3 regions of the Ureibacillus sp. 179-F W5.1 NHS genome follow, and region 2 is predicted to be linked to each of the others. Evidence: predicted binding sites of a transcription regulator. Region 2 holds the regulator's gene; each other region holds the start of a gene.

Region 1 (8,258 bases), on a different contig from region 2:
GTATTAATTTACGTTGTATATATCGATATCGGGCACTACTCAATAATATTTGATGAGAAAACACAGGAACGATTTGCTCCACAGCTTGTCGCGCTAATTGACTACATTGAGCCCGTGTTAATCGATTCCACTGCAGGTTTTGACGCTCTGTTTCTAATGTAATCCATTTTAATGCTTCATGGAACAGGTCACCCATTGCAAAATTTTCCAATCGATAAACGGCTCGCTCTTCTAAACGCAATCCATAAGTTGTAAAGTGGGAAAATGGACAGCGGTAATATTTTTCAATACGGGAAACACTTGATGTTAATTCTGTTCCGTATAGAGCTTCCGTTATTTCAGGTGTTAATCTTTCCGCTACATTTTTCTTTTCAATAGGACGCATTACTCCATGTAATACACCTTTCCAATATGGGTCTTGTTCATAAAACGTTTTTAATGCTTGCCATTCAGTTGCAAGTTGTGCAGTATGTTCTACTTGGCGTAATTGCATCATTAAAAAGGCAAGAGACGTTCTAGGATGACGTAAATATCGAAGAACATTACTGTTTTCCAATTCTTCGCTTGGATCAATGAATACGCGATGATGGGGTAAAGTTTTTACACCATTTACTTCAAACAATTTATGTAAACGATTCACATAAAGGGATGGGAGTAATGCTTTGCTTTCTTCATCGCTACTTGCGAACGTTACATAAAGTCGATCAGTAGGTGAAGAAAAAGCACGATATATTAAAAACGCTTCTTGTAGTAATCTGTGTTTTGATGTAGGTGAAAGTTCCGTATCTATTTCAGCAAACCATCCACGTTCCACATCCGTTATTAGTCCTTCGTAATCCATCCGCATCGGATATACACCATCATTAACCCCAATAACAAATACAACTTTTTTATTGTCAAAACGGGAGAATTCAACGGTCGCAACCGTTACCTCATCAACGGAAGGAGGAATTTTAGAAAATTGGAGAGTATCGTACCCTTCATCCAAAATTTGTGCTGCTTCTTCAATAGATAGTGGTTGATCGCCGAACATATTCACAAATTGGTCTAATACATTAATCCATCTATTCCATGCTTGGTCATGTTCACTTGCTCCATCAAGTTGATGTTCCTCTAATTCAGCATCTTTTAACGCTTGAAGTTTATCGTATATTTGCAGTTCATCAATGCAACGATAAAGGGCCATTGCAATTTCTCGCCCCGTCCTTGCCGTTTTCAAGTCATCTTGTAATTTTTTTAGGGGCGTCCGAATGATTTCCTTCATTTCATCAATCAAGGATTGCATTTCCAACTCTTCATCCGTTTGTCTTTTCGAGTAAAATTCTAGTCCACGGTACTTTTTATAAAACCAGCGGGAATCTTCAAACCAACGGTGACCGTAAATCCCTTGTGCAATAATAAAGTTTTCAAATAGATCTCCTTTTTCCCTCATTTCTTTTAAATTGCTTTTCAACGGGAAAAACAAATCCGTTTTCACACTTCTAAATATCGGTTCATATTGCCAGTTGGATACGATGACTTCAAGAATAGAACGACTAAATTCAATTAAAGGATGGTGAAGCATTGATTTCTTTTCATTTGTAAAAACAGGTATATCATATTGGGCAAATATCGTTTCAATTAATGGATCATATATATCTGCTTGCCGATACATAATCCCAATATCTTTATAACGCATGCCTTCTTCTTGGACAATTCGACATATTTCCCGGGCAATTCCGTGAACTTCCGCTCTGCGATTTGCCCCTTCTAAAATTTGAACATAACCGTCGGATTGGATTGGTTCCACTACTGGTTCGTGAAATTGTTCTTCTACGTGTTGTAAATCATGATTATGGAAACGATAGCAATTATCCAAATGAATTCTTGGTTCAATTTCCAATTGAATTTTATAAGCTTCTTGAAGTAATTTATCGTACATCACTGCTGGTCGATAAAAAACAGCTTGGTCATTATATTTATCCTTTTCATCTTCAAAAGGTAATACGATCGTGACTCTTTTAGCTAATGTGAGCAATTGTTTTACAATTTCAAACTCACGAACAGTAAAGGCTGTAAAACCATCAATGTATATATGGGCGTCTTTTATTTTTTCAGAGTTTTGCAGTTGTTCTAATAAAACGGGATAATAACTGTCACCGTCTACATAACTATCCCCTAATACTTCTTCCAATTTCGTTAAAATTAACTGTAAATCCTTTGATTTTGCTATTAATGTATTAGGAGCACCTGTATCCTCTAATTTTTCAATGACCCCTTTTAAAGCCAAACTGTCGATATTATATTGGTTAAACTCCTTAATTAACATTTCTACTTCCTGGGTAAAACCACGTTTATCTGCAGCTTGGCGGAATAATGAAAATTGATCTTTGTTTTCTGTAAGCAATCGACGGATTAACATTCGATAACCAATTTTATCGATTTGTTCTTTTGCAATCCCACCGGTTTCTTGTAAGATATACCATGCTAAACGTTTAAACGTTACAACTTGAGCTCGTATAATTCCTTTAATATCATATAAATTGGTAAGCATATGCTCCGCTTGATAGGACATTTGGTCTGGTACAATTAAATAAATAGGTGAACCGAGTGGTTTTTCTTTCAATTCTTGTACGATTTCTTCATGAATGAAAGTAGTCTTCCCTGTACCGGCTCGTCCACTAATAACTCTTAACGACATAATGCTCCCCCTCTTTGATTACTAACTTCTATTATATAAGAATATATGTTCGATTCTTTAAATTTTTTATATTTTAATACATATTAACTAGATAACTTTCATTGATATTTCTCTATTATAATATTTTTTTATCATGATAGAAAAAATATCGAATTAAAAAGAGCAGTTTATAACAATCGCTCTTTTTTTACAGACATTTTCACTTTTTTTTTCTTATCGGATTGTTCACTTAAATCTCGATCAACTTTTTTATTCAAATGTTTTTCTATTGCTTTCCCAATGAACCAAAGCAAGAAAATCGCAACCCCTGCGATAATTAATTTTATCGGATCTGTTAATAGTGCTTTTAAGTCATAGCCGAGAACACTCATACTTGCAATCATAATAAATTTCCCCGCCATAATGACAAATAAATAATATTTTTTCTTTATGTTTGAAAGCCCGGCAACAATATTAACTAATACAGATGGGGTAAACGGAAAACAAAGTAAAATTAAAAGTGGACTTATTCCCCTCATATCCACCCATCTTATAAGTTTTTGCACCTTTTCTTTCCCTATAAAAACTTGTAATCGAGGATGTTTTCCAAACTTTCGAACGATTAGAAATACAACATACGATCCAAGTACCGTTCCAACCCAAGATAATAAGAAGCCAATCCATAAGCCATAAGAACTTGCATTTGCAACTACGATTACAACTAGTGGGAGGAAAGGTAAAAAGGCTTCAATAAACGGAAGTAAAATTCCGATTAGCGGTCCAAGTGTCCGATAATGTCCTGCTAAATTTTCAATATTTTCTACTGTAAACCAATCGTTCACATGTTCCACCCCAATATAAATCAAATATAAAATAGAGATAAGATCTCCTTCTAATAACCTTAATAAATTTAACCTTTGTCTAAATTAGAAACTAAGCTGTCTATGTAGATGTAATTGTTACTGCCACCTAATTGTATGCATTTTTCATAATGATAGCATTTGCAACATCGACAATATTTAACCACTTATAAAAATAATTTTTTAAGGAATTTTCTAATTTTTTCTTGATATCATTATAGTAGAAATTATTATTCATTAGACATCTTTTGTATGACAAATCTATGAAATACTATTGCCCGATATCCATACTTTTTATGACCTTATACATAATTTCCTTTTAGTAATTAACGAAAAATAAGGTTATTTTGTTTCATATTATTTTTATAATTGAACATTGCTTTACTAGAATCTATCCATTAAAGTTATATATTACTAGAATTATAGCAATCAATACTTTTTGATGAAACGAAAGGATTGTAAAAAATTGAATACAAAAATGAATGTAAATGAAGCACTTCCCCTTGATACATTTTCACAAGGTGTTAAAGACTGTATCCCGACTCTACTCGGGTATATTAGTATTGGAATAGCATTTGGTGTTATTGGGATTACATCCAATTTATCAGTTCTAGAAATATTTCTATTATCGGTGCTTGTATACGCCGGGTCTGCCCAGTTTATTTTCTGTGGATTGTATTTAGCTGGTGCTCCCTTTTCAGTCATAATTATTACTACATTTATTGTAAACCTCCGACATTTTTTAATGTCTTTAACCGTTGCCCCCCATCTAACCCAATACTCTGCATTGCGAAATATAGGGTTTGGGACATTATTAACAGATGAAACCTTTGGAGTAGCTGTTACAAAACTTGCGAAGGAGAAAACCATTGGTGGTAATTGGATGGACGGGCTAAATCTAACTGCTTATTTCACATGGATTGCCTCCTGTACCCTTGGTGGTGTAGTAGGCAAATGGCTTCCTAATGCTGAAAGTTGGGGATTAGATTTTGCCTTAGTAGCAATGTTTGCTGCTTTGCTTATTATCAACTTAGTCGATGTAGGAAAAACGAAGTTAATGCATTACTTAAAATTAATTGCCCTAATGGCCCTTATTATGTATGTTCTTTTATATTTTCTTCCTGGACATATTGCGGTGCTGATTACGACAATTATCGTTGCTACAATTGGGGTGGTGACGGAAAAATGACGACTTCCTTATCCATGATATTATTAATGATTGGTTGTGCCATTGTCACTTGGCTCCCAAGGGTAATCCCCTTTATGTTAGTACGTAATGTAAAATTACCAGATATTATTCTTAGATGGTTATCCTATATCCCTATTTGTATTTTAAGTGCCCTAGTGTTAGAGTCATTATTTAACTCCGAAGGAACTATTGTTACTTTAAATTGGTTAAATGTTATAGCATTTATACCTACATTAATTGTTGCTATTTTTACAAAAAGTCTATTTAAAACGGTAATTGTAGGAGTTTTAACGATGGCTATTTTAAAATTTTTCCTATAAAAAAGTGCGAAAGTCTTTTTGAGACTCTCGCACTTTTTTCAATTCATACTTTATAAAATATTATTTTACCGAATCGTTATATTGATTATTCGGCAATTAAAAGTCCAATACGATGGTGATCATCACTATATACAACGTGTTGCGTTAAGCGCACTTCCTTTTGATGATTCAACACTTCTAAGCGGCAATGGGCAGCATTAATTTGTAACGCTTCATATAATTGACGCTCTGTATGAACTTCAACCCCATTTACCTTTCGAATCACTTCACCTACATCTAACCCCATTTTGTCGGCCGGTGAATTGGGTAATACTCCCGCAATCATTACACCCGTTGATTGTGGAGATACCGCGTAAATATCCCTTTTTTCGCTGATTGTGTGAATAATTGAGAGGACGATTCGAGCGACTGTACCTGCTATTAAACAAATGATTCCAACGATTGGCTCAAAGTAAGCAACAAGCCCTCCCATTACAACTAGCACTCCTAGTAAAACAATTTTACGTCCCATTTTAGGATACAACTGTACCGGTAAGGAACGGCGGGCCATTTGCTGAAATCCTAAAACAATTGGAAATAAGACTAATGAAAATTGGGTCGCACCTAACGAGAATTGTGGCCACCAAGGCATATAGGCATCAATTGCATTGCCAGGAATAACAAAAAATATTGGTAGTATCCAAATTTTTTTACTTAAAAAGGCTACTGATTTCAATCCCCGTTTTGTATTTTCAACAATGGGCGATGCATAAGATGCACCATTTTTTCGTATTAACAGCCCTTCTGCAACAAGTAACAATCCGACAAGTAATGTTGTCGTAACGGCTGTACCTTCTGTTAAGTTCACACTATTAAACTTAAATCCTAATAATGAGAAGGTCCAGTCGAAATAATCCATGACCATTAATGCTACTAAACTTAAAGTAAAGATTAAGATAGGAGAAAGGAAATGGAAAACATAAAGGATAAGTGCTATCATACTAGCAATTGTCACAAAATATAAAAGCTCAGCTGATACAGTTAACCCAAAAGCGATTGAAAGTATGGAGATGCATAATGAAACTAGTAGACCTTCACTTAACAAGCCTTTTGTTTCAGACCATCCCCATAAAATACGGGTATGGAAAAACTTCCTTTCCCTTTTTACACGACGATAGCCTAAATAAACTGCCATTAAAATTGCTAAATAAAATAGTGGGTTGATAAACATACGTCCAATTGCTATAGCAATTTCTAATAATATTTCTGTAACCATTTTTCCACCGCCTAATTACTAACTATTGTCATTGTATCAAAGGAATTACCAAATGCGTAGATATAAACTAACTATTTCGCGGTGAAAAAATCGTGTATGAAGTCTATTATATAAGATTTAACTTCTTTTTTTTGATTAAATATCTCCTTTTAATCGATTCATCATAACACTAATCCCCATATTTAACTGTACATCATTTTCCATATTTTGTTTATATGATGTAACTTGCTCTCTAATACTAGCAAAAAATTCATCATCCATTTGACGACCGTTTTTTAATTTATTTTTCTTTCGATATTGTACGACTGACTCTGCTGTATCTTCATCGAAGAAACCATCCGTCCTAGTAATACTATAACCAAGACCACTTAATACTTTTTGAGTGTAGGCAATTTCTTCACTAAAGTCACCTTCACCAAACTCTCCACTTAAAGGAATTAGTTCTAATAAAAATAGTGGATGCTGCTCTACTTCTACATCGGCCTGAATACCTTTCCCATGAATCCACTCTCTTTCTGGTGTTAGCCATTTATTCGTGGAAAGTTTCAATTCGCCACCATTTTCGAGTCCCCAAGTTTCTTGCACGGTTCCTTTACCGAAACTTTTTGATCCTACAATAATTGCCCGTTCCCAACTTTGAACGGCTCCTGCCATTACTTCACTTGCAGAAGCACTTCCTTCATTTTGAAGAACGACAATTGGGAGTTTTTTCATTGTATTCAAATAAAATTCTTCCGCTTCAATGTTTGATGTTTTTAATGGTTCCATCTCACCGGCACCGTTTTGCATGTAGGCAAATGTTGTATTTGCCTTTTCAATACTACTTACGACAGCAGCTACGCTATGTAAATATCCACCTGGATTATCACGTAAATCAACTATCAATCCTTCCACATCTTCACTCACTAGTTTTTGAGTCGCATTCACCCACTCTTCGGCTGTTCGTTCACCAAACATTGAAATCGAGATGTATCCAATATTCGCTTCATCTAATTCTAGTACTTTTGATGTGACGGTTTCATTATTCATCTCTGCCCTTTCGACGCTCACTTTAATATGACGTTCCGTACTAGGACGATATAAAACGAGAGTAACTTTTTCCCCAGCTTTTCCTTGTATCATTTGCATGAGTTCGCCAATTGTTTTCCCTTCCAAACGTTGATCATCCACTTGGACGATTTCATCGAATGGTCGGATACCGGCTTTTTCAGCAGGAGAAGATTTTACAGGTGCTACAACAATAAATTTCCCATTTTTTTCTGTTATTTCAATTCCAATTCCTACCCTTTGTCCAGCCAATGATTGTTTGTGTAAAGCAGCCTCCTTTTCTGTATAGTACGTACTATAAGGGTCTTGTATGGCATTTGCCATCCCCCTTATTGCTCCTTCTATCAGCTCTTCTTCCTTTGTACCGTATACAGATTTTTGAGTAATAAGGGAGTAGGCTTGGTCAATAACAGATACATCGCTGACCTTCGATTTATCATTCCCACTATTTAAATTGTTCCAAGTTACACCCCCAGTGACAATGATACAAAGTAAAGCAAGTATTAAAAAAATTCGACTTTTCCGCATTATTTACCTCCTCTCGTTCAATCTATGAAAAAACAAAAGGAGATAACACATCGGAAAAGCCGAATTTTCTATTTTAATATTTATATCGTTGTTCCAACATCGTTTTAATTTAAATTTGTGACATATTCCTCTAATTTTTTTTGATCAAGGGGACCAACAATATGGTGCTGAATTCGCCCTTCTGTATCAATCATAAAGGTGGAAGGGATTGTTAAAATTTGATATAGGTCATCTACCCCCTTCTCTTCCATTAATAGAATGGGAAATGTTAGTTCATAACTGTTAACGAATTGTTGGACTCTTTTTACAGAATCCTTATTATACGTTATATTGATGCCGACGATTTCAACGTTTTCTTGTTTTGCATATTGGTCATAATACTCTTGTAAATGGGGCATTT
Region 2 (8,258 bases):
TTTTGAATTATGAAGGAAATTAATATAAAATTTCTTCGTAAAGGGTGGTCACAGAGGGGAAAGTTTTTGGTTTCAATTAACGATTTTTCGTATAACGTGTAAATTGAAATATGGCGATTAATAGGCTAATCATACTGATCGCCCAAAAGATACTTGCCATTCCAATTTGAGCAGAGTTTTCTTCTGAAGCCATTGGATGATATTGATCGATTTCTAAATTAAAGCCATTCATAAAGAAATAAAAACTAATTGATAATAACAATAAGTGTAATAAAATAAAAGCATATGCTATACTATTTTTTCTGTTTTTAACCCACAACATGATAGTAGATAATGCAAAAATGAATAGAACAAAGGTAAAACCAATAGTTAATAAGCTTGGAAATTCCACTTCTACTAGCATTAAAATTACCTCCTTCCGACTCATCTTCATATTAACAAAAATTCCAATTTTATGAAATATACTTAAAAATTATTAACAGCTATAACATATATTGATTCAACAAGTTTTAGAGGTGTTGTAAATGGAAATTAGTTTTGTAGTATTCCCATTCATCATCGGGCTTGTTTTAGGTTCCTTTTTCAATGTAGTAGGATTAAGAGTCCCGAAAAATGAATCAATCGTCGAACCACCTTCCCATTGTTCAAAATGTAAACGGCGATTAACACCCCTCGACTTAATACCTGTAGTTTCATACTTATGTTTAAGAGGGAGATGTCGGACATGTGGTACGAAAATTTCTCCGCTCTATTTATGGATTGAACTTTTAACTGGCATTCTCTTCACGATGGCTACATACAAAATCGGTTTTACTTCGGAATTAGCAGTAGTTCTCCTATTTATCTCTCTATTAATCATTATTGTTGTTTCCGACATTGTTTACATGATTATCCCTGATAAAATACTCCTTTTCTTTTTACCTTTTTTAATTTTAGGCAGAATATTAGTGCCTCTTGATCCATGGTGGGATAGTGTTGTAGGTGCCATTATAGGTTTTGGGATGCTTTACTTCATCGCATTTGTGTCAAAAGGTGGTATAGGTGGGGGAGATATTAAACTTTTCTTTTTAATTGGACTTGTTCTAGGATGGAAGAATACGATTTTAACATTGTTTTTAGCTTCAATAATTGGACTAATTATAGGGATTATAACGTTAAAAGTAAGAGCAGAGGGTAAAAAGACTCCGTTTCCTTTTGGTCCGGCAATTGCTATTTCCGCTATTACTGTTTATTTCTATGGGGACTTGATTGTTAAGTGGTATATTATTCTCCTTTTGAAAGAATAATGGTTAAATTTAAAATAAAGAATTATAATAGTTCAATTTTGAATTTAGTACGGTTAATAAAATATAATTGTTAGTTAGTTCCACTATAGTTAAAGATTACTCCAAACTAAAGCTTGCTCTGAAAATCTGGTTTTATAGTTTAAAAGAAACAGCTTAATATACTTTAGTTCTTTAACTTAAATATAAATTGGAACCATGAGAACGTGTTCTAATTTGATATAATTTTGGTTTTTTAATGGTGAATTTTGTATAAATGTTATAATGTCAGTAAATGGATGTTAGACTAAAAATAGCTCGAGTGTAAAAAATTGACATGTCATTAATACTACTAATAATCAATGGGAGATTAATGAAATGAACTTTAAAAAAAGTATTTCCATATTAACTGTAATAACCCTTATATTTAGTTTAATCGGACCTATCCACTCCAGTGCAAATACATTTTCAGATGGAGAAATAAAGGATAATTCTATTGAAGCAATTGATATTAATACTAAGTTTGTCGAATCAGAATTAGAGGTACAAAAACCAGAACATAACATTATATATCCTGAACTAGCATTAGAAGAAACGGAATTTTCTAATATCCCAGACATTCAACCTATGTGTGGACCTTTATGTGGATTAATTGCTGTTATTGCTACAAGAGCAATAGTAAGTGGTGTATCAAGAGCAATTTTAAAAATTCAGCAGGTAAAACTATTAAAACTTTAGTACCTGCTCCTAAAAATGCTGCGGCAAATGCAGTTAAGAATTATACTACAAAGAGTGTGAAAGCAAATGGTAGAACTTACAGTGTTACCAAAACAGATATGAAACATTTTTTAGAACGCCATTCAATGAATCATTGGAATGGAAGTTGGGCACCGGGAAAAACAAGTCAAACATTTTTTTATCAAGGAATGACAATACAACGTTTAGATACAATTATTTTAAATGGTTTAAAACAAAATGCTAGTAAGTTACCATCTAGTGGATTTAAACAATTTAACTATACTTATAATAATATAACTTATGTTATTGGGGTTAATGGAACCACAAAAAGGGTTACACAGATTTATCCTAAAAAAACTTATGTTAATCCTTATTAGGAAGGAGAATTATGCTTGTTTAATGTAAAAACCTGGGTAAGCTATGACACTTGGCTTAGTGATCCACAACCAATAAATGAAATTGAGAAAAATTTCTATGTATTTGATGAACCGGAGAATGAAGAAATTCTTCGAAAGCTAATGAACCCAAGTATAGAAGAATCACCATATCCATTTAGAGGGTTCGTTCAAGTAACATATAACGGTCGTGAAATTTTTGGCCAAACAATATTTTCTTTAATTGACCATGTTTGGGCAACTTACCAAAGTTTATTAAAAGAAACATTTGAAAAAGGATATGCTAACGTATTTCATCCTGAAGGTGAAATAATAGCAATCTCTTTAAACACTGATAAAAAAAATCCCTCCCAACTTGAATTATCAGTTTTTCCTAACGACTTAGAATTTCGTAAAGATTTTATCTTACCAAAGAAAGCATTTATGAAAGCCATGTATGAAGGGCTAATAAAATATTATAAAACATATGCGACCTACTGTGAAAATGAAGATGTAAAGCAAAATTTAAAAATGGATTTAGAAACTTTTTTAAAAAATCCATTATATTAAGAGTTTAACTTAGATTTTTTAATAGTTTAAAACATAGCTGATAGCTACACTTTTACTTAATCATCTAATAGCGCCCGCGTGTTTTTGTAGGCGCTATTTATATGTTCGTTCAAAGTCTAAATGTAAATTAATCTATTTATTTTGAAGGTACTTTAACAGAAAAGATAAATCCTTTTAAAGGAGATAATTAACCCTATCTAGAATATTCTATAACAGTTTTATTTGTAATAGATTGATTCTGGAGGTGCTTAGATGAAACCGATTATTGGTGTGACAATGACGGAGAGCAATGGACAGTATTGTATAAATGAAGCGTATGTGAAGTCGATTTTAAACGCAGGTGGCATTCCATTTGTGCTACCCTTTGGTGTAGAAAAAGATGCGGTCCAATTTATTACAAAAATCGATGGCTTATTACTAACAGGTGGGGTAGATGTTCACCCTCATTATTTTCATGAAGAGCCTCATTTAAACTTAGGGCATGTGATGTTAGAAAGGGATCAAATGGAGATGGCACTTACTAAAGTCGCTTTAGAAAGAAAAATACCGATTTTCGGTATTTGTCGTGGAATCCAATTGTTGAATATCGCAATGGGAGGAAATCTTTATCAAGATATCAATTCCCAATATGAATCTACGCCCATCCTTCATCAACAAAGGGCAAGTAGATATGTACCATCCCACTATATTGAAATAAAGTCAAATAGTCATTTGCACCAAATCATAGGTAAAGAAAAAATTGCCGTAAACTCTTTCCATCACCAGTCAGTTAAAAATGTTCCAGATTCTTTTTCGATTTCCGCAAAGGCAACGGATGGAATTATTGAAGCGATAGAGTTAAAAGATTATCCATTTTGTATAGGGGTTCAGTGGCACCCTGAAGAAATGGCAGTTACACAAGAAGAACATTCTCAAAAATTATTTAAAGCCTTTATTGATGCGAGTAGTAAAACAAATTAATTGTTCGTGTTCGTATTAATGAAACTATAATCAATATACGAAACAAGGTTGTGCCTCAGTCGATTAGACTACGAGACAACCTTTTTTAATGAATTCGACGATATAAGCCTACTACTTTACCTAATATGCTCACTTGGTTCACTAGAATTGGATCCATGCTAGAATTTTCAGGCTGTAAGCGGAAATGAGTTTTTTCTTTAAAGAAGCGTTTTACAGTTGCTTCATCATCTTCTGTCATAGCAACGACGATATCTCCATTATTCGCAGTAGAAGTTTGTTTTACGACTACGTAATCTCCATCTAAAATACCTGCTTCAATCATGGATTCACCCATTACTTCTAACATAAATAATTTTTCTTCGCTCGTACCATAAGTATCTGGTAGTGGGAAATATTCTTCAATATTTTCAATTGCAGTTATTGGCAAACCAGCTGTTACTTTCCCTACAAGAGGAACATGTACGACGGATTGTTTTTGAACGGTATCCGTTTCCCCATCTAAAATTTCAATAGCGCGCGGTTTTGTAGGGTCGCGTCGGATAAGTCCTTTACTTTCTAAACGAGCTAAATGCCCATGCACAGTGGAACTGGATGCTAGACCTACCGCTTCGCCAATTTCACGAACCGATGGTGGATATCCTTTCGTGCGAACTTCTTCTTTTATGAATGCTAAAATATCTTCCTGTCTTTTTGATATTTTTTTCAATTCTCTCACCTCTTTAAGTGAATATGTATCTCTATTAATTACATATAGTATATCAGTGATAGAACAAAAAAGCAAACATAGGTTCGAAAATAGTGTTGACAAAAACATGTGTTCGTATTAAATTAAGAACATACATTCCGAACAAACATTCGAAAAGAGGTTGAGAGTTATGAAATGGTTACAAAAAAACAGCTATATTGTAGTATTATTCGTCGCTTTCTTCGTTATGGGAGCAATTTTATTGATTACAGACAATGGCGATATAACATACGAACAAATTGAAATTCAACACGGTGATACTCTATGGACGTTAGCAGAACAATATCGTGGTAAAATGACTAAACAAGAGTGGATCCAAAAAGTTAAAAATGAAAACAATCTTATTGGAGAAAACATTGTTGCAGGCCATGATTTAACGATATTGGTTAATGAAGATAGCGTTTATATGGCAAAAATAGAGAATGAAGACGATCTTCATTCAGTAGAGGTAGCGATTAAAAATAAATGAGTAAAAATAACAAAGCCGTCATCTATACACGGGTAAGTACAGAAAAAAATACGCAAGAAACGTCCTTGGTTCGTCAAGAAGAAGAATTACGCAACTATGCTGAAAAAATGAATTATCAAGTATTGCGAGCATTTCAAGATCAGCATAGTGGATATGAAGTAGAACGGGAAGGGCTTCTTGAAATGTTAGACTATATAAAAGAAAACAATGTACCTGCTTTATTTGTTCAAGACGAAACACGTTTAGGACGTGGTAATGCGCGAATGGCAGTTTTACATTTGCTTCAAAAAAATGGGACAATCGTTTATTCATTAAATAATGCCGGGCCCCTTTCTTTAAATGAAATGGATACGATGTTGCTAGAAATTTTAGCGATTGTAGAGGAATATCAACGGAAAATACATAACGCTAAAATTAAAAGAGGAATGAAACGGGCGGTTGAAAATGGATATCGACCAGAAAAAAATATTAAAAATCGTCATTTACACGAAGGACGAGAACGGATCGATGTACCAATCGAAGAAATTGTTAACCTACGAAATAAGGGGCTAACATTTCATGAAATTGCATCAACGCTAAGAGGATTAGGCTTCCAAGTAAGTAAAGCGACAGTGCACCGACGATATACTGAGTATATGGAAGAACTTGAAGACTAGTTAAATAATAGGTGGGGCATGTTCTGTGGAACTTGTCCCATTTTATATTTAAATCTAGAAGTCTAACTGCAGAAAATGAATGTTTATAAACAGAAGAAATTGAAACGTTTTTACAATTTGTTCGTATCTATTAATATAGAAAGTTCTAACAAAATGACGGAGGTGGAGTGGTGGAAATGTTTAAAGTTATTACGCCCGAGGAGTTTGGTACTTATTTTCACTCAGGAGAATATGAAACGATTTATCGACAAACGACTGAGGAATTTCAAAACTTAATTTCCATTGAGCAGTTTACAGAATTAGCCCGTTCATTTAATGAAGGTGTAACTAGTTACCACATTAAGTTTCGTACCAATATGTTAGATTCCATTCATTATGTTTGGTTAGATGAGCGAGAGGAAAAAGCAATTTCCGTTTCCTTCGATGAAACGGGTATAATTCAAAGACTTATTTTGAAACCATACGTCATCTATCCGAAAACAGATAAACGATTAACAAAGAATCGTTACGATATGCCGATTAAAGGGGAATGGTTTGTTTTTTGGGGTGGTTTAAATGAGTTTATCAATTATCATTATGTCTATGAGAGCCAACGATATGCTTACGATTTAGTTCAAGTTCAAAATAACAAAACTTATAAAGAGAACCCATCGAAAAATGAAAATTATTACGCTTTTAATCAAGAAATACTTGCTCCAGCTGATGGGAAAGTCGTGAAAATTATAAAGGATATAGAAGATAATGTCCCTGGGGAAATGAATCCGGATGTTCCGGAAGGTAATTGTGTCATTATCGAACACAAACATAAAGAATATAGTATGCTTGCTCACTTAAAACAACACTCTATTCAAGTTCAAGAAGGAGAAATTGTCTCTGCGGGGCAATTTATCGGTTTATGTGGAAATTCAGGAAATTCTTCTGAACCCCATTTACACTTCCAAGTGATGGATACTGTAGATTTCACAAAAGGGAAGTCTATTCGAATTCGTTTTCATGATGGGAAAGAACCGATACAAGGGGATACGGTCTCAAGTTTTAATTAGTAATTTAATATAGAATAGACAATCTAAGCATCTTAAAAGGGTGCTTACTTTTTTGTATTAAATGAAACAAAGTTAGGGAATATAAAATGTTTGATTAACAAATAGTTATTATTTTGCAAAGGTGTTTTACTTGCGCTTCTCTCCATTTTTCCTTACCTTTGAAGTATTGAATATCTTCGTTTAGCGTTTAAAATAATAGTAAGTATTTATTATGATGATTTATATTTCATATTGCTAAATGGTTGAGATAGAAAGGTGAGAAAAGGATGTTATCAAAAGAAAAAATTGCTCGTATTAATGAGCTGTCAAAAAAGGCGAAAGAGGGTAAATTAACGGAAGCTGAGGCAAAAGAGCGTACTTCCCTTAGAAAAGAGTATTTAGAATCATTCCGTTCTTCTTTCCGTAATACAATCGAAAATGTACAAGTCTATGATGCGGATGGAAATGACGTTACACCAGATAAAATTAAAGAAATTCAACGAAATAAACTGAATTAAAGAAGATACTAATGTGACATATTTAAATAAAGTATGACATAATTCTAAAATGTCTATGAATAGGATTGTTTTATTAGAAAATCTTGTCTAAACTGTATAAGAACAATAATTAGCACGAGAAAGGATGTCAAATAATGGCACAAAACGCGGATCTAATAGCAATTAATGCAATCCGAACTTTATCTATTGATGCAATCGAAAAAGCAAACTCTGGTCATCCAGGTTTACCAATGGGTGCGGCTCCAATGGCATACACACTTTGGACAAAACAATTGCGTCATAATCCTCAAAATCCGAAATGGTATAATCGCGACCGTTTTGTTTTATCAGCTGGTCACGGTTCAATGTTACTATATAGCTTATTACACCTTGGTGGATATGGTTTAGACATGGAGGAAATTAAAAATTTCCGTCAATGGGGTTCTAAAACTCCAGGACATCCTGAATACGGTCATACAGTAGGTGTTGAGGCAACGACAGGTCCCCTTGGACAAGGTATTGCAATGTCAGTAGGGATGGCTATGGCTGAACGTCATTTAGCTGCTACATATAATAAACCAGGTCATGAAATCGTAGATCATTATACGTATGCATTATGTGGTGATGGCGATTTAATGGAAGGGGTAGCTGCTGAAGCGATTTCTTTAGCTGGACACTTACAATTAGATAAATTAATCGTTTTATACGATTCCAATGATATTTCTTTAGATGGTGATTTAGCGAAATCATTCTCTGAAAATGTACAAAAACGCTTCGAATCTTATGGTTGGAACTATATACATGTTGCTGACGGTACGGATGTAGATGCAGTCAATGAAGCAATTGAAAAAGCGAAACAATCAAAAGGTAAACCAACATTAATAGAGGTAAAAACGGTCATTGGTTATGGTTCTCCTAACAAATCAGGGAAAGCAGATTCCCACGGTGCACCACTTGGTACAGAC
Region 3 (8,258 bases), on a different contig from region 2:
CTCCGCGATGTGTGACGATGATAACGTCTTGTTTATCTTCTGATTCTAATGGATTTACCGAAATAAGGATATCTTCATCTTTTAAGTTAATACCTTTTACACCACCCGTTTTGACACCGGTAACTGGGATTTCCTCAATATCAAATCGTAAGCTATAACTTAAATAACTTGTAAGTAATAGCTCAGTTTCAGTTGTCACTAGACTAGCAAAAATCATTTCATCGTTATCTTTAATGTTCATCGTTTTTATCGGTTTAGAATAACGTGTAACGGAATAATCAGCTAAAGCAGAGCGTTTAATTTGGCCTTCTTTAGTGGCAGTAAGAATAAAGGCGTTTTCTTGTTCAAACTTCTCAATACCAATTGCTTCAATAATTTCTTCGTCTTTATCAATAGGAACAATACTTGAAATATGTTGTCCTAGATCCTTCCAACGAATGTCTGGTAATTCATGAACAGGCTGATAAATGTAATTCCCTTTGTTTGTGAATAACAATAGATGATGCTGAGTATTTAAAGTTTGTTCAAACAATAAGTAGTCAGAGTCTTTCATTGCAAAATCTTGACCGTTGGAAGCGGCGTGGGAACGGGTACTTGTACGTTTCACATAACCGTCTTTCGTTACCGTAACAACTACTTCTTCACTTGGAACTAACACATCCAATGTAAGCTTAATTTCTTCGATTTCAGCTTGAATACTAGAACGACGAGGTTCCTTAAATTTTTTACGAATTTCGGTTAACTCCGATTTGATGACTTTGATTAATTGTTTATCGTTATTCAAAATATCATTCAATTCTGTAATTGATTTTTGCAGTGTTTCTTGTTCGGCACGAAGGTCTGTAATGTCAGTATTTGTTAAGCGATAAAGCTGCAAACTAACGATAGCCTCTGATTGTACTTCTGTAAATCCGAATTGTTTTTCTAAATTCGTTTTCGCATCCCGTTTATCTTTCGAAGAACGGATTGTCGCAATGACTTCATCCAAAATAGAAATCGCTTTAATTAAACCTTCAACAATATGTAAACGATCTTTTGCTTTTTGAAGGTCGAATTTGGAACGCTTGATCACTACATCCTTTTGGTGCGCGATATAAGAATCTAACATTAAAGGTAAAGTCATCATCGTTGGACGACGATTATGAATTGCAATCATATTAAAATTATAATTTATTTGCAGTTCAGTCGATTTATATAAATAGTTTAATATACCTTGACCTTGTACATCCTTTTTCAGTTCAATGACAATACGAAGTCCAGTACGATCAGACTCATCTCGAATATCTGCAATACCTTCTAAACGTTTATCGATTCGCTGCTCATCTATTTTTTTCACTAAATTCGCTTTATTTACTTCATAAGGCAGTTCTGTAATGACGATTTGTTCTTTACCGCCTTTAATAGGTTCAACAGTTGCTTTAGCACGAACAATAATTTTGCCCTTTCCTGTTTCATAGGCCTTTTTAATACCTTCAACCCCTTGGATGATACCTCCTGTAGGGAAATCAGGACCTTTAATAACAGTCATTAGATCATCTACAGTACAGTTAGGCTTATCAAGTCGCATCAAAACAGCATCTAAGGATTCTGTTAAGTTATGGGGCGGGATATCCGTTGCATAACCGGCGGAAATCCCAGTTGAGCCGTTTACAAGAAGGTTTGGAAATCTTGCAGGTAAAACGGTCGGTTCCATATCTTGATCATCAAAATTTGGAATAAATTCAACCGTTTGTTTATTAATATCTCGAAGCATTTCTGCAGCTATTGCTGATAAACGAGCTTCAGTATAACGCATGGCAGCAGGTGGGTCACCATCAACGGAACCGTTATTCCCATGCATTTCAATTAACATATGGCGCATTTTCCAATCTTGACTTAAACGCACCATGGCATCATATACGGAAGAATCACCGTGGGGATGGAAATTACCAATAACATGACCGACCGTTTTTGCTGATTTTCTAAACGGTTTATCATTCGTATTTCCTTCATTAAACATCGCAAATAAAATACGGCGCTGTACCGGTTTCAGTCCGTCCCGAGCATCAGGTAATGCGCGGTCTTGGATAATATATTTACTATAACGACCGAACCGATCGCCCATCACTTCCTCTAGCGGTAATTCTTGAAATCGTTCGGTTGCCGTCATACTTCTAGTTCCTCCTCATGTTGGATGAATTCACTATCTAAAATATTCAAATCATCCTCCATACCAAAATCTACATTTGTTTCAATCCACTTACGACGTGGTTCAACTTTATCTCCCATTAATGTAGTCACACGACGTTCAGCCCTTGCTGCATCGTCAATTGTTACTCGGATTAATGTTCTTGTTTCAGGGTTCATTGTTGTATCCCATAATTGGTCTGCATTCATTTCCCCTAGTCCTTTATATCGTTGTAGCATGTACCCTTTTCCTACTTTATCAATGGCAGATTGTAACTCTTTTTCTGTCCATGCATATTCAATGACTTCTTTTTTGCCAGTTCCTTTTGATACTTTATAAAGTGGTGGTAAAGCAATATACACTTTTCCAGCATCGATTAACGGTCTCATATATTTATAAAAGAAAGTTAAAAGCAGTACTTGGATATGTGCTCCATCCGTATCGGCATCGGTCATAATAATAATTTTGTCGTAAGCAGCATCTTCTACATTAAAATCTGCCCCAACACCAGCGCCTATTGTATGGATTATTGTTGAAATTTCTTCGTTTTTCATAATATCGGATAGTTTTGCTTTTTCAGTGTTAATAACTTTTCCTCGTAAAGGTAATATCGCTTGAAATGAGCGGTCACGTCCTTGTTTCGCAGAACCTCCTGCAGAGTCACCTTCCACAAGGTATAATTCATTTCTTTTAGCATTACGTGATTGGGCAGGTGTTAACTTTCCAGATAAGATTGTACTGGACTTTTTCTTTTTACCTGTACGTGCATCTTCTCTAGCTTTACGAGCAGCTTCGCGTGCTTGTTGAGCGCGGATAGCTTTACGAACAAGGGAAGCGGATAATTCTGCATTTTCTTCTAACACGTAGAGCATTTTTTCAGATACAACACTTTCAACAGCGGAACGTGCTTCCATCGTACCGAGTTTACTTTTCGTTTGACCTTCAAATTGTAATAGATGTTCTGGAATACGAACTGAAACAACCGCAGAAAGACCTTCTCGGATATCCGTACCTTCAAGATTTTTTTCCTTTTCCTTTAGTAATCCTACTTTTCGTGCGTATTCATTAAATACACGTGTCATTGCAGATTTTGCCCCTGTTTCATGGGTACCGCCATCACGAGTTCGCACGTTGTTTACAAAGGATAAAATCGTTTCTGTATAGCCATCATTGAACTGAAACGCAAATTCGACTTCTATATCATCCTGTGTACCTTCTACGTATTTAACAGGATGTAGCACATCCTTTTCTTCATTTAAATAAGAAACAAAGGCTTCAATCCCGTTTTCGTAAAAATAAACGTCCGATTTCCCTTCACCACGTTCGTCAATCAGTTCAATTTTTAATCCTTTTAATAAAAAGGCTGACTCACGTAGACGTTCTGCTAACGTATCGTAATTATATTTCGTAACAGAGAAAATCTCTTTATCCGGTAAGAAATGAACATTCGTTCCTGTTTCTTTTGTCTTCCCAATTACTTCAAGGGTTGTAACCGGTTTCCCTCCATTTTCGAATCGTTGACGATAAATTTGACCATCACGGTAGATTGTTACTTCTAAATAGGCAGATAGAGCATTTACAACGGAAGAACCTACTCCGTGTAAACCACCACTTGTTTTGTAACCACCTTGTCCAAACTTACCTCCAGCGTGTAGTATCGTAAAAATAACTTCAGGCGTAGGTTTGCCCATCTTGTGCATACCTGTAGGCATTCCTCGACCGAAATCTCGAACACTTATAGATCCATCTTCATGGATTTTTACGATGATATGTGATCCAAATCCAGCGAGTGCTTCATCCACTGCGTTATCGACTATTTCATATACTAAGTGATGAAGGCCTCGACCATCTGTGGATCCAATATACATCCCTGGTCTTTTACGAACCGCTTCTAATCCTTCTAATACTTGAATGGCATCGTCATCATATGCGATCCCTGGCTGATTTATTGCCAAATCAAATCCCCTCCAAAATACAAACATCCGTTCTCTATCTTTTTTCAATCGTACTGACAAAAGCAAATTATGTCAAATGTCATAAGCTTATTTATTGTATCAAACTACTATCAATCTATACAAACAAACTTCAATTGAAATTATTTTAACGATATTTTGACAAATGAGTAAAGAAAAATCTATAGAGTAAAACTATTCATGATAAATTTTCTTTTTCCTTCTTATAAATCCATTTTCTTTCAAAATATTTTGTTATGATTAAGTATAATCCCTTTTATATAACTTGGAAATATATCTTCCGCATATAATAAAAAAGGTGTAATATTATGATTACAACTATTAGTACCAACTATTAATTTTGAAAGGAACAAGCTATGATTAATGCAATTATTTTAATTTGTGCTTATGTAATCGGGTCAATTCCTTCTGGCCTATGGATTGGCAAAATTTTTTATAAAACAGATATAAGAGAACATGGTAGTGGAAATTTAGGAGCAACCAACTCTTTTCGAGTATTAGGTAAGAAAGCAGGAACCGTTGTAACAATCCTTGATATATTAAAAGGTACTGCGGCAACATTACTTCCACTTATCCCTTACTTTAATGATTCGACGATTCATCCTTTAATTTTAGGAGCTATTGCAGTTGTAGGACATATGTTCCCACTCTTTGCAGGATTCCGTGGAGGAAAAGCGGTTGCAACATCTGGTGGTGTTTTATTAGGCTATGCTTGGCCGTTGTTTATCATTTTAGTGTTAGGTTTTTTAATTGCATTAAAAATTACAAAGATTGTTAGCCTCTCTTCAATGCTCGTATCAATCATTGCGCTTATTTATAGCATTATTTATGTGATTGTTACAGGAGATGTATCCTTACTGATTTTAGTCATCATTTTAACAGCATTTATTTTCTACCGTCATCGTGCCAATATTAAACGGATTAAAGAAGGTACTGAGCCAAAAGTAAAATGGATTTAATTAGCTTTTTACCTTATCTGAAAGGATAAAGAAGATGAATATTAAAATTTCTGAAGATGCATTACAGTGGTTTCAAGAAGAAATGGAAGCAAAAGAGGGGGACTATATTCGTTTTTATTCAAGATATGGAGGTTCTTCCCCATTCCACGAAGGTTTTTCCATTGGAATGAATCGTGAGGAGCCTCATGATATTGGAGCAGAAGTGATTGTACAAGGCATTCATTTCTATATCGAAAAGGATGATCTATGGTTCTTTAATGAACATGACCTATTTGTTGAAGTCAATAAAGAATTGGAAGAATTACAATATAGTTATTTGAAGTGAAAATTGCCATTCGATTATAAGTACACAAATTTTGGACCATGGGTAAAAAATCACTCATGGTCTTTTATTGCCCTTCAGAAACTTCTAGTTGTTCTACTTTGTAGATAGGAGGGTTCGATTCTAAAATTTCACTATACCAAATTTTTACTTTTTGGCTGGACTGAACCTGTTTAACAATCGATTTATTTTTAAAACTTAAAAATAATACTTCATCATATTTATTTAATAATTCATTTAAAGATAATTCTTTATCTTCGTATTGAAAATTTGAATCTTGAATTAATAAGTTTTTTCCTGAATTTTTTTCAAATAGAATGATTCCTTCTTCACTAGTACTATTTAGTACAATCTCTTCACTATTAATCCCCGATTCCGGACTACGGGAATTGTCACAGCTAATTAATAGAAATCAAACAAAAAACGACAAAAAAATCATACGAAATTTGATTTCCATAAGCCCACCTTCCTTCGAAACTTTCTAAATCGATTTGTTCACGGAAAAAGTAATTTAGTTTTAAGATTTTACTGACTATTTCCCTTCCATTTTATCATCTTTTCTAAAAGATACGTTAGAGTCCTCAAAAAAATAAACCCTTACGGATTGTTCGTAAGGGTTAAAAAATATTATTCATGCAACATGTTTCTTGCTTCTTGTATGTCTTTAACGGGTTTATGACAAGAATAGTTTTCACAAATATAGATCCAAGCCTTGTCCTCTCCCCTTTTATAATTGTTAATAAAGGGAGCAATCGACGCCAATTCATCGGTTTTCTTATTTACTAAATAAGTAATTTCCGGATAAAACTCCTGCAATAATTCGTCGACAAATAGTAGTTGATCATCGGATATCTCCCCTAAAATAACGATTTCCTTCCTTTTCATTAGCGTTGTTAAAAAAGCCATTAACATATAGGTATGACCCATCGGATAATTCTGAATCGAATAAGAAAAGGCAGAAAATATTTTATTTACTCTGTCTTCCAAATGGGCATTTCCTGTAAACCGCGCAAGTTTTAACATTTGCAAAGCAGCTACACTGTTTCCGGAAGGTAATGCCGAGTCATATACTTCTTTTTGACGAATTAATAAATCTTCTGCATCCTTTCCATAAAAGAAAAAGCCGCCCTTTTCATCATCCCAAAATAGTTCAATCATTTGATTAGTTACCCTTTGAGCTTTCAATAAATAATTTACATCGAATGTTGCCTCGTAAAGTTCAATATAAGCCCACAATAAATAAGCATAGTCATCAATAACACCAAGTTCTTTCACTTCTCCATCCCGGTACCGAATCATTAATCGGCCAGAAAGGAATAAATTTGATTCAATAAAATCAATAGCTTTTATAGCTTTCGTTAAATATTCCTTTTCTTGAAAAACACGAGAAGCCTTCGCTAATGCAGCGATCATTAGCCCGTTCCAAGAAGTAATGATTTTATCATCCTTATGTGGAGGAATTCGTTTTTTTCGATGTTCAAATAGGATTGTCCGCGCTTTTTCTAAACGTGCTAACAATTCTTCTATATTCATACCATTTTGTTCAGCTAACTGGGGTAAAGACACTTCAATTAAATTTGGAATGTTTTTACCTTCAAAGTTGCCATCTTCGGTAATACCATAGGCTGCACAATATAATGTACCAAGCTGACCCCCTAATAGAGTTAAGATTTCTTCATAACTCCACACATAATATTTACCTTCTTCTCCTTCTGAATCTGCATCTTCAGCAGAATAAAAGCCACCTTCTGGAGAGGTTAAATCCCTTAGCACATATCGAATCGTATCTTTCGCAACTTTTTTAGCGTCCTCCGATTTAGTCACTTGATAACATTCAGTATAAGCGATTGTTAGCAGGGCATTATCATATAACATTTTCTCAAAATGGGGGACTAAAAATTCTTCGTCGGTAGAATATCTTGCGAAACCAAAACCGATATGGTCATAGATACCCCCTCGTTCTAACCCATCTAATGTTTTCACAACCATGTTCAATGCTCTTTCATCTTTTGTATAGTAATAATAACGAAGTAAAAACATATGTTGATGGGGTGTTGGAAACTTCGGAGCAGTTCCGAAGCCTCCGAACGTTTCATCAAAAGTACTTAAAAATGAACGAAAACCATTCTCCACTGCTATTTCGGAAACTGTTTCATCGGTATTTAGTTGAATGGTCTGTTGAAGAGCTGTTTGCACCTGTTTGGTGACATCTTGAATTTGTTTCTTATCCTTTTTATAAATAGTATATAACTTGGTTATTATCTCCTTAATACCAGGCATTCTCGGTCTACTTTTTTTTGGGAAATAAGTACCTGCATAAAATGGAACTTTGTCAGGAGTTAAAAATAAATTTAGTGGCCAACCTCCATGACCGTTCATTAACTGACAAACCGTCATATAAACAGAATCAATATCCGGTCGCTCTTCACGATCAACTTTAATCGCAATAAAGCGTTCGTTGATTAACTCTGCCACTTCCATGTCTTCAAAACTTTCTTTCTCCATAACGTGACACCAATGACAAGTACTATAGCCAATACTTAAAAAGATAGGTTTATCCTCACGTTTTGCTTTTTCAAATGCTTCCTCACCCCATGGAAACCAGTCTACAGGGTTATATGCATGTTGAAGCAAATAAGGTGATTTTTCATGAATTAATCGATTTGCTTTCTTATTTGTTGGCATCGGATCACCTCTTTATAAGTTTTACTATTACTTTACCCATAAAATATAAAAGCAAAGCATGGCTGAAAAAATTGGATTTGAATACTAATAAGTGAGCTGAAAAATGATCTGTTACATGGCCAGCTAATTATCAAGAGTAGCTAGTTTTGGCT

What was found. The regulator LexA, encoded in region 2, represses DNA repair genes until DNA is damaged. The targets are predictions, from matches to a motif close to CGAACATATGTTCG.
Region 1: addB (helicase-exonuclease AddAB subunit AddB) is a predicted target of LexA. The motif match lies at 2,719-2,732, and genes of this name have one in related genera.
Region 3: parE (DNA topoisomerase IV subunit B) is a predicted target of LexA. The motif match lies at 4,143-4,156, and genes of this name have one in related genera.

What each region holds. Positions count from the first base shown of each region.
Region 1 is NZ_JBIQFG010000020.1:487-8,744, reverse strand. It holds gene addB (helicase-exonuclease AddAB subunit AddB) at 1-2,680, opposite strand, end outside; gene ACH0B5_RS10310 (TVP38/TMEM64 family protein) at 2,848-3,501, opposite strand; gene ACH0B5_RS10305 (AzlC family ABC transporter permease) at 3,998-4,708, shown strand; gene ACH0B5_RS10300 (AzlD domain-containing protein) at 4,705-5,028, shown strand; gene ACH0B5_RS10295 (PDZ domain-containing protein) at 5,114-6,283, opposite strand; gene ACH0B5_RS10290 (S41 family peptidase) at 6,419-7,858, opposite strand; gene ACH0B5_RS10285 (peroxiredoxin family protein) at 7,963-8,258, opposite strand, start outside.
Region 2 is NZ_JBIQFG010000008.1:21,818-30,075, reverse strand. It holds gene ACH0B5_RS05925 (hypothetical protein) at 77-403, opposite strand; gene ACH0B5_RS05920 (prepilin peptidase) at 525-1,286, shown strand; gene ACH0B5_RS05915 (hypothetical protein) at 1,641-2,000, shown strand; gene ACH0B5_RS05910 (hypothetical protein) at 2,057-2,377, shown strand; gene ACH0B5_RS05905 (hypothetical protein) at 2,393-2,944, shown strand; gene ACH0B5_RS05900 (gamma-glutamyl-gamma-aminobutyrate hydrolase family protein) at 3,197-3,904, shown strand; gene lexA (transcriptional repressor LexA) at 3,990-4,610, opposite strand; gene yneA (cell division suppressor protein YneA) at 4,780-5,118, shown strand; gene ACH0B5_RS05885 (YneB family resolvase-like protein) at 5,115-5,774, shown strand; gene ACH0B5_RS05880 (M23 family metallopeptidase) at 5,951-6,817, shown strand; gene ACH0B5_RS05875 (DUF896 domain-containing protein) at 7,084-7,314, shown strand; gene tkt (transketolase) at 7,449-8,258, shown strand, end outside.
Region 3 is NZ_JBIQFG010000005.1:40,843-49,100, forward strand. It holds gene parC (DNA topoisomerase IV subunit A) at 1-2,149, opposite strand, end outside; gene parE (DNA topoisomerase IV subunit B) at 2,146-4,122, opposite strand; gene plsY (glycerol-3-phosphate 1-O-acyltransferase PlsY) at 4,497-5,099, shown strand; gene ACH0B5_RS04115 (HesB/YadR/YfhF family protein) at 5,134-5,424, shown strand; gene ACH0B5_RS04120 (DUF3221 domain-containing protein) at 5,489-5,824, opposite strand; gene ACH0B5_RS04125 (thioredoxin domain-containing protein) at 6,049-8,106, opposite strand.